2 regions of the Klebsiella scottii genome follow, and region 2 is predicted to be linked to the other one. Evidence: predicted binding sites of a transcription regulator. Region 2 holds the regulator's gene; the other holds the start of a gene.
The links. Region 2 encodes LexA, which represses DNA repair genes until DNA is damaged. Its sites were predicted from a motif close to TNCTGTATGTACATACAGNA; they were not measured.

Region 1: umuD (translesion error-prone DNA polymerase V autoproteolytic subunit) is a predicted target of LexA. The motif match lies at 2,057-2,076, and genes of this name have one in related genera.

The regions. Positions count from the first base shown of each region.
Region 1 covers NZ_JARXNI010000020.1:1,890,269-1,894,907, reverse strand. Annotated here, with positions in the region: gene QFI97_RS16550 (small membrane protein) at 1-63, opposite strand, end outside; gene QFI97_RS16545 (hypothetical protein) at 570-1,085, shown strand; gene QFI97_RS16540 (DinI family protein) at 1,221-1,466, opposite strand; gene QFI97_RS16535 (hypothetical protein) at 1,624-1,818, opposite strand; gene umuD (translesion error-prone DNA polymerase V autoproteolytic subunit) at 2,098-2,532, shown strand; gene umuC (translesion error-prone DNA polymerase V subunit UmuC) at 2,516-3,778, shown strand; gene QFI97_RS16520 (oxidoreductase) at 3,963-4,639, opposite strand, start outside.
Region 2 covers NZ_JARXNI010000018.1:345,192-349,830, forward strand. Annotated here, with positions in the region: gene dinF (MATE family efflux transporter DinF) at 1-1,188, opposite strand, end outside; gene lexA (transcriptional repressor LexA) at 1,260-1,868, opposite strand; gene QFI97_RS03525 (diacylglycerol kinase) at 2,112-2,480, opposite strand; gene plsB (glycerol-3-phosphate 1-O-acyltransferase PlsB) at 2,610-4,639, shown strand, end outside.

The DNA.
Region 1 (4,639 bases), on a different contig from region 2:
AAGAGAAAAAACAGCGATCAGGAGCAGTGCGACCGCCAGTGCCAGAAAGAGTAAATTCGCCATACGCATTTATTCCCCGAGAAATTTATGGATATTCTTGCTTTTATGCGAAGAAATTTACTCTCGCCTTAAGAAAAATCCTAATGAAATATTTTTCATAGCTAATAAAAAAGATTTTTTAATGACGTTTGTGAGTAGTTATTGAATTTTAATGTCGATAAAACTCGGCTTTATTAGCATAATATTTCAATTAATTGGCGGTATTTTGCTTGAAAATGCTGAGGGGGAGTTTGCGATATTCGGACCCGCAACGAGCCTTATTGGCCCAGTTTTTATGTGCTAACTAACTGAAAAAAATTAGAAACATCGGTTTGCTGTCTGCAGGAAAGCCCACAGGTGCGAAAAATAGCCGTCGATCGGCGCCGTTGGCGGCACACCTGCCGCTCATGGCGTGAATTTTTGCGGCAAAATGTGTTCGCAAAAAACGGCTATGGACAAGAGCGGATCATTTCTCAGCCTCCAGGATTAGGTTAATCTGAAAGACACTTCGTCTTATACGGGTTATCAGCATGGGATTGCGTACTATCCAGGGAATGTTTTTTTCTTTGGCATTGATGCTGCCGCTTGTTTCTCAGGCTTCAGATGAAAGGAATCAGCCTAGCAGTGATTTAAATGATGGCGTTGAAACTTTCAGCATTAGCTGTTTTGGTATGCCGCAGCAGACCACCATCGATATTAATGAGTGCATGGCAAAGAAACTCGCGCAGCTTCGCCGGGTAAAAGATAAATATCTGACGACGGCCGCGAAACGAATAGCGCAGGACAGCAGGGACGATCCGCTTCGTTTACAAAAAATGGCGTCGGCATTTAATGATGAAAGTAAAGCATGGGATAATTTAATTGATAAGGCGTCTACCGCGGCCGGGATTGATTCTGAAGGTGGGACGCTGAGAGGGACTACGGTGGCTTTACGTCAGGAAGGGCTCGTTGAGCTGCAGGTTCATGATATCTGGCAGCACTGGCTGCGCTTTGAGGACACAACCCCATCGGTTTTGCCGGAGCCCAGGTTTAAGTCTGACGAGTAGGGGATGATGATTTAAATCACCGCCGGCGGCGGGGAAAAGATTTACCGGGGAAATTTATGTCCAGGGAACGGTATTGGTTAGTGCTAACGCCGGTCCCCGAAAAAGCCGCTGTTGATATCAGCGCTGCGGCCTGGTTTATTCGTCTGCGCTCATCCACATGTCCGCTTCTTCAAACATCTCCTGGACGGCGCGGCTGATCTGCTCTTTTTCATGCTTGCTGGCATCCGTATTGATTGCGGGCAGCGTCATCATCGGCTTTACGCGAACGTCGGCCTCAGGAAAAATGCGGTGAATTCGTTTCGTGAGTTCAGCCATAATGGTCTCTCTGGCCCCGGCGAACCCTTCAAAATTTCTTTTATCATAAACCAGTTCTACAAACATGCTTCGGCTCCTGTAACTGTAGGCAGTAGTTATACTGTTTTTTTGTACAGTGTCAAGGCGAGAGGGAGAACAGCGCACGTTTTCCGCCTCGCCAGCCGACGAGCGTAGGGCTGGTACGTAATGAGCGGCGGTCGGTTATTCCGTCACTAAACAACCTTTAATCGACGTTGTTGAAATAGTCTCGCGCAACTGCTTCGACGTTCTTCGCGTCAATTCCCGTTTTTTCAGTAATCAACTCGATGAACTGCCTGAACTTGTCGGTCATTACGTTGCCGCCATCCCAGTGGGCAACGTAGAAACGGCACTGATAGCGATAAAAGTGGAGGGTGGTATCTCCTAACGTGTAGTACATAAGAATCTCCCGTTCAGTATGTCGGACGAATCGCCATAGTTTGTGGTTATGGTACCCCACCATAACGCTCTGCTTGCAGCATCTATCCTGCTACTAATTGCGTTAGATTTCCAGAGACGCGTTATTTTTAGCGCCGCCGGGCATGGCGAAGCGCAGCGTCCGTTTAAATATTGCAGAACTTCAAGGTCTTCGCGATAACGTGGCATAAGCGGCTTGATTAACCCGGATGATTTATTAATACTGTATATAAACACAGTTATTATGTCGGGTGAGTTTATGATGACGTTCTACAAGCCGGTTGAGCTGTCGCAGCGGTTTTTGGTGCCGCTGTTTCGCGATCTTGTTCCCTGCGGATTCCCCAGTCCGGCCCAGGATTATGTCGAAGATACGCTTGATTTGAACAAGCTGGCCATTAAGCACCCTAACGCGACCTATTTTGTCAGGGTGAGCGGGGATTCAATGACGGGCGCCGGGATTGATGATGGCGACCTGCTGGTGGTCGATCGCTCGCTGACCGCAGAACATGGAGATATTGTGATTGCTGCCGTTGCCGGCGAGTTTACGGTAAAGGAGCTGCAAACCCGGCCAGTCCTTCAGCTCACGCCGCGCAACCTCAACTATTCCCCTATCGTCTGTCAGCCTGGAGAGGAGCTGCAAATATTCGGCGTGGTCACCTTCACCTTAAAATCACACCGACATGTTCGCGCTTGTTGACGTCAACAGTTTCTACGCCTCCTGCGAAACCGTTTTCCGGCCAGACCTGCAGGGAAAAGCGGTGGTGGTGGTCTCAAATAACGATGGATGTATTATTTCACGCTCGGCGCAGGCAAAGGCGCTGGGCATCCCCATGGGGGCGCCTTACTTCAAAATTAAAGACGATCTGCAGCGTTTGCAGGTGTCCGTTTTTAGCTCGAACTATGCGCTTTATGCCGATCTCAGCCACCGGGTCATGTCGACGCTAACGGAGATGGCGCCGGCGATTGAAATATATTCCATCGATGAGGCTTTTGTTAATTTAGCCGGTATCTCCAGCTATATGCCGCTTGAGACATTCGGTCATCAAATGCGCGATCGGGTCATGAAGCATACCGGGCTAACGGTTGGGGTTGGCATCGCGCCGACCAAAACGCTCGCCAAGCTGGCTAATTTCGCGGCTAAAACGTGGCGCAAAACCGACGGCGTAGTCGAATTATCGAACCGCGATCGCCAGCGTAAGCTGCTCTCTCTGGTACCGGTGCATGAAGTTTGGGGCGTGGGTCGTCGGATCGGGAAAAAACTGGAGCTGATGGGCATCGAAAACGCGCTGCAGCTTGCCGACAGCTCTACCTGGGTGATACGTAAGCACTTTAACGTCGTGCTGGAGCGCACGGTGCGCGAGCTTCGGGGAGAATCCTGCCTGCAGGTGGATGAGTTTGCGCCGACCAAACAGCAGATTATCTGCAGCCGTTCATTTAGTCACCGCATCACCCAATATAGCGATATGCATCAGGCCGTTTGTGCCTATGCTGAACGCGCGGCGGAAAAACTCAGGGCAGAGAAGCAGTACTGCTGCGTGGTCAGCGTCTTTATGCGGACCAGTCCGCATGCCGAAAATGAAGCGTTCTACGCTCCCCAGGCCAGCGGCCGGCTGGCAACGCCCTCTGACGATACCCGGGATATTATTCGCCTCGCTGTCCATGCGCTGGACCGAGTGTGGAAGGAGGGCTTTCGCTATATGAAAGCCGGCATCATGCTGAGTGATTTTTTCAGTCAGGGCGTGGCGCAGCTTAATTTGTTTGATCAATATCAGCCGCAGGCGAACAGCGCCGCGCTGATGCAGGTGGTGGATAGCCTCAATCGTTCGGGCCGCGGCAGCGTGTGGTTTGCCGGGCAGGGCATTCAAAAAAGCTGGGCGATGAAGCGTGAGATGCTATCGCCCGGCTACACGACCCGCTACGCAGATTTGCCCGTCGTCAAATAGGCCGCTTATGCATTCCCGGCGCGACAACCGCTCTGCCGCCGGATCGCTATACCGCTCCGGCGACGTCATGGCTCACCGCACATTATTGGCTACCGATGGCGAGCGTGTGGGAAAACGCCGCCCGGTGCTGAATCCGGGGGGAAGGGCATGACCTGCCAAGCCGCAGGCCATGTTAATTCGAGGATTATTTCAGCGCGGCCAGCTCATCGGCGGTGAGCGTTAACGTCTGCAGCGTGCCGGTTTCGGCGGAGCGAACGGCGGCCTCCAGTACCGCCATCACGGCGAGCGCCTGCAGCGGCTGTACCGGGTTTTCAATCTTGCCGGTGAGCGCATCGCGCACGTTGATGTAGTACTGCCGCTGATCGCCCTGCGGCGCGCTCACTTCCTGAACCTGCGATTGCGCGTCAAAAATGCTCAGGCTGTCGTCATCATGACCCCAGCCTTCGCTGCCGGGAATAACGCCCGCCAGCAGCTGGCTCTCCTGCTGGTCGGCTTTTTGTTTGACCGCGCTGCCTTTGTCACCGTGAACGGTAAAGCGCGCGCTGCCGCCGGCGACCAGCATGCTACAGTGCAGAATGACCTTATGCTGAGGATAATTTAAGACCACGTGCGCCCAGTCATTAATCTCGGCGCCCTGGCGCAGGGTGGCGATGTTACCCTGCACCGACTGCGGCAAGCCGAACAGCTGCAGGGCCTGATCGATCAGGTGCGGACCTAAATCAAACCACAGGCCGCTGCCCGGCACGTTTTGCTCTCTCCAGCGCACGCGAACTTCCGGGCGGAAGCGGTCGAAATGCGACTCAAAGTGCTTAACGGTGCCGATAAGCCCCTGCTCAATAACCTGCCTGATCCCGAGGAAGT
Region 2 (4,639 bases):
GGTTACGGCAAAGCCCACGGCGGCCACCGCCATGCTGTTGCGCATTTCGCTGCCGCGCGTCGCGCCGATAAACATGCCGTCCAGCAGATAACACCAGACGCCGACCACCGGCAAAATCATCTGCCACAGCAGATAGCGGTCGGCGAGCTGCTGGAGCGAGGGTATCGAGGTCAGCAGAGCGATAATCTGCTCTCCCGCCACGCTGTAGATCAGCGCAAAAGCCAGCGCGACCATGCCTGACTGCCGACAGGCCGCACGCCACACCTCCAGCAGCTTGCTGCCATCGCGCGCGCCGTAGGCCTGCCCGGAGTGGGCCTCCACGGCATAGGCAAAGCCGTCCAACGCATAGGCGGTGAAGGTTAGCATGGTCATCAGAATGGCGTTCACCGCCACGATATCGCCCCCCAGACGCGCGCCGAAAACGGTCACCGCGCCAAAGCAGAGCTGCAGCAGCAGCGAACGCAGCATGATGTCGCGGTTGAGGGCCAGCAGCCGCCGGAGATCGCCGCGCCAGGCGCCCTTCAGCATAGAGAATGACACGCCCCGCAGCGTCAGCACGCGTTTCGCCATCAGCAGGCCAATGATAAAGGTGGCATATTCGGCGGTCACCGTCGCCAGCGCCGCGCCCTGCACGTTCATGTGCAGCCCCATCACCAGCCACAGATCGAGGACAATATTCAGCAGGTTGCCGACAATCAGCAGGATCACCGGCGCACGGGCATACTGGACGCCCAGCAGCCAGCCCAGCAGCACCAGGTTAGCTAACGATGCCGGGGCGCTCAGCCAGCGGATCTCCAGGAAACGCCGGGCCTGTTCCAGCACCGCTTCGCTGCCGCCGACGATATGCAGCGCCAGGTTAATGAGCGGCATACGAAACAGAACGATCAGCAGACCGGCGGCCAGCGCCAGCCCAAGCGGCTGCACCAGCGCTCGCGCCAGGCGCACGGGGTCCTTTGCGCCAAACGCCTGCGCCGTCAGGCCGGTGGTACTCATTCGCAGAAAGAGCAGCAGCATGAACAGGAAGCTGGTAGCCGTAGCCCCGACCGCCACGCCGCCCAGGTAAACCGGGCTATCAAGATGGCCGATAACCGCAGTATCCACCAGGCCCAGCAGCGGGACGGTGATATTGGAGAAAATCATCGGTAGCGCCAGGCGCCACAGGGCCTTATCAGCGGCATTAAAAAGCATGAGGGAAAGCCTGAGCGAGGAGAGACAGCGCAGCATCATGCATCAGACGATGCTGCGTTAAGAGAAGGCGCTTACAGCCACTCGCCGTTGCGGATTACGCCGACGGCCAGACCTTCAATGGTAAAGTTTTGCTCGCGTAGGTTCACTACGATTGGTGAAAACTCGCTATTTTCCGGCAGCAGTTCGACGACGTTACCCTGCCTTTTAAGGCGTTTAACCGTCACTTCTTCATCGATACGTGCGACCACAACCTGCCCGTTACGCACATCCTGCGTTTTGTGTACCGCCAGCAGATCGCCGTCCAGAATACCAATGTCTTTCATCGACATTCCGCTGACGCGCAGCAGGAAGTCGGCGCTCGGCTTGAACATTGCCGGATCGACCTGGAAGTGGCCTTCGATGTGCTGCTGCGCCAGCAGCGGCTCACCGGCAGCCACGCGGCCAATCAGCGGCAGGCCGGGCTCTTCTTCAGTCAGCAGACGAATACCGCGAGAGGCACCGGAAATGATCTCGATTGCGCCTTTACGCGCCAGCGCTTTCAGGTGTTCTTCCGCCGCGTTTGGGGAACGGAACCCCAAGCGCTGAGCAATTTCCGCACGCGTCGGCGGCATGCCAGTCTGGCTGATATGATCTCTGATGAGATCAAACACCTCTTGCTGCCTGGTCGTTAACGCTTTCATTCCGCCCCCTGGGTGTATATACAGTTATGCTGTGAGTATATACAGCTAACGGTGATTTTGGAATCAAATTTCACACAAAAATCAGGAGATTCTTTTCGTTTGCCGCGCGCTGCGGCCAGCTAACGCAGGGGGATTGCGGCGGAGCGTTTCTGCTCCACACGACGCAAAACAGGCCGCGTGGAGGGAGGTTGATCGGCCTCCAGCCCGCGGACGCCAAACCAAATAGTCTGATGCTACAGACCCTTAGCGATAGTGCGCCCACAGCAGCGTAACCCAGACGATCAGCGCAATGACGATCGCCAGAAATACCGCCGCAGAGCCCATATCCTTCGCGCGTCCGGAAAGCTCATGGTGGTCGGAGCCAATCCGGTCCACCACCGCCTCAATCGCGCTATTAAGAATTTCGACTATCATCACTATCAGGACCGAGCCTATCAGCAGCACGCGCGTAATGGCGTCAACATCCAACCAGCAGGCGATCGCAATGGCAATAACGGTGGCAATACCTTCCTGACGAAAGGCGGCCTCATTTATCCATGCCGCACGAAAACCTTTCCAGGAATACCCTGCCGCTTTAATGATTCGGGTTAACCCGGTGGTATTATTGGCCATCAAAAGAACCTTTTTATGTAAATGACGTCAATGAGTGTACGCGTTTGCCGCGTGGCAACGGAAATTTTGCGCACTTTCTGTTATTCTTGCCGCGCATTTGCATGATTAACCAGAGGCTTCACATCGTTTATGTCCGGCTGGCAACGAATTTACTATAAATTACTGAATTTACCATTACGGCTGCTGGTAAAAAGCAAGTCTATTCCCGCAGAGCCTGCTCAGGAATTAGGGCTGGATACCTCGCGTCCGATTATGTACGTTCTGCCCTATAACTCGAAGGCAGACCTGCTGACGCTGCGCGCGCAGTGCCTGGAGCACGATTTACCCGATCCGCTCGAACCGTTAGAAATCGACGGCACCCTGCTGCCGCGCTACGTCTTTATCCACGGCGGCCCGCGCGTATTTACCTACTACACGCCGAAAGAAGAGTCCATCAAGCTGTTCCACGACTACCTGGATCTGCACCGCAACCACCCTGACCTCGACGTGCAAATGGTGCCGGTTTCAGTGATGTTTGGTCGTGCGCCAGGGCGCGAAAAGGGCGAGCTCAATCCGCCGCTGCGCATGCTTAATGGTATTCAGAAATTCTTCGCCGTTCTGTGGCTGGGCCGCGACAGCTTCGTGCGCTTCTCGCCGCCGGTGTCGCTACGCCGAATGGCGTCCGAGCACGGAACCGATAAAACCATTGCTCAGAAGCTGGCCCGCGTGGCGCGTATGCACTTCGCCCGTCAGCGCCTGGCCGCGGTCGGCCCGCGTCTGCCGGCGCGTCAGGATCTGTTCAACAAGCTGCTGGCGTCAAAAGCCATCGCCCGCGCGGTGGAAGACGAAGCCCGCAGCAAGAAAATCTCCCACGAGAAGGCGCAGCAAAACGCTATCGCGCTGATGGAAGAGATCGCCGCAAACTTCTCCTACGAGATGATTCGCCTGACCGACCGCGTGCTGGGCTTTACCTGGAACCGCCTGTATCAGGGAATTAACGTTCATAACGCCGAGCGCGTGCGACAGCTGGCGCACGAAGGGCACGAGATCGTCTACGTTCCGTGCCATCGCAGCCATATGGACTACCTGCTGCTCTCCTACGTGCTCTACCACCAGGGCCTGGTGCCGCCGCATATCGCCGCCGGCATCAACCTCAACTTCTGGCCGGCAGGGCCGATTTTCCGTCGCGGCGGCGCGTTCTTTATTCGCCGTACGTTTAAGGGCAACAAGCTCTACTCGACGGTGTTCCGCGAATATCTTGGCGAACTGTTCAGCCGCGGCTACTCGGTAGAGTACTTCGTGGAGGGCGGGCGCTCTCGTACCGGGCGCCTGCTGGACCCGAAAACCGGCACCCTGTCGATGACTATCCAGGCGATGCTGCGCGGCGGCACCCGACCCATTACGCTGGTTCCGATCTACATCGGCTACGAGCACGTGATGGAAGTCGGGACCTACGCCAAAGAGCTGCGCGGCGCGACGAAAGAGAAAGAGAGCCTGCCGCAGATGCTGCGCGGCCTGAGCAAGCTGCGTAACCTCGGCCAGGGGTACGTTAACTTCGGCGAACCGCTGCCGCTGATGACCTGGCTCAACCAGCACGTTCCGGAGTGGCGCGAGTCTATCGATCCTATCGAAGCCATTCGCCCGTCGTGGCTAACGCCGACGGTAAACAGCATCGCCTCCGATCTGATGGTCCGCATCAACAACGCCGGCGCGGCGAACGCCATGAACCTGTGCTGTACCGCTCTGCTGGCATCGCGCCAGCGTTCGCTGACCCGCGAGCAGCTGACCCAGCAGCTGGAGTGCTATCTCGATCTGCTGCGTAACGTGCCTTACTCTCCGGATGCGACCACGCCGCCGGCTTCCGCCAGCGAGCTGATTGACCACGCGCTGAAGATGAATAAGTTCGAGGTTGAGAAAGACACCATCGGCGACATCATCATTCTGCCGCGCGAGCAGGCGGTGCTGATGACCTACTATCGCAACAACATCGCCCATATGCTGATGATGCCTTCGCTGCTGGCGGCGATTGTCACCCAGCATCGACGGATCACCCGCACGGAAGTGCTGCGTCACGTCGAGATGTTCTATCCGCTGCTGAAGGCCGAGCTGTTCCTGCGCTGGGAAAAAGAAGAGCTGGCGAGCGTTATCGATGCGCTGACCGCTGAGATGCAGCGCCAGGG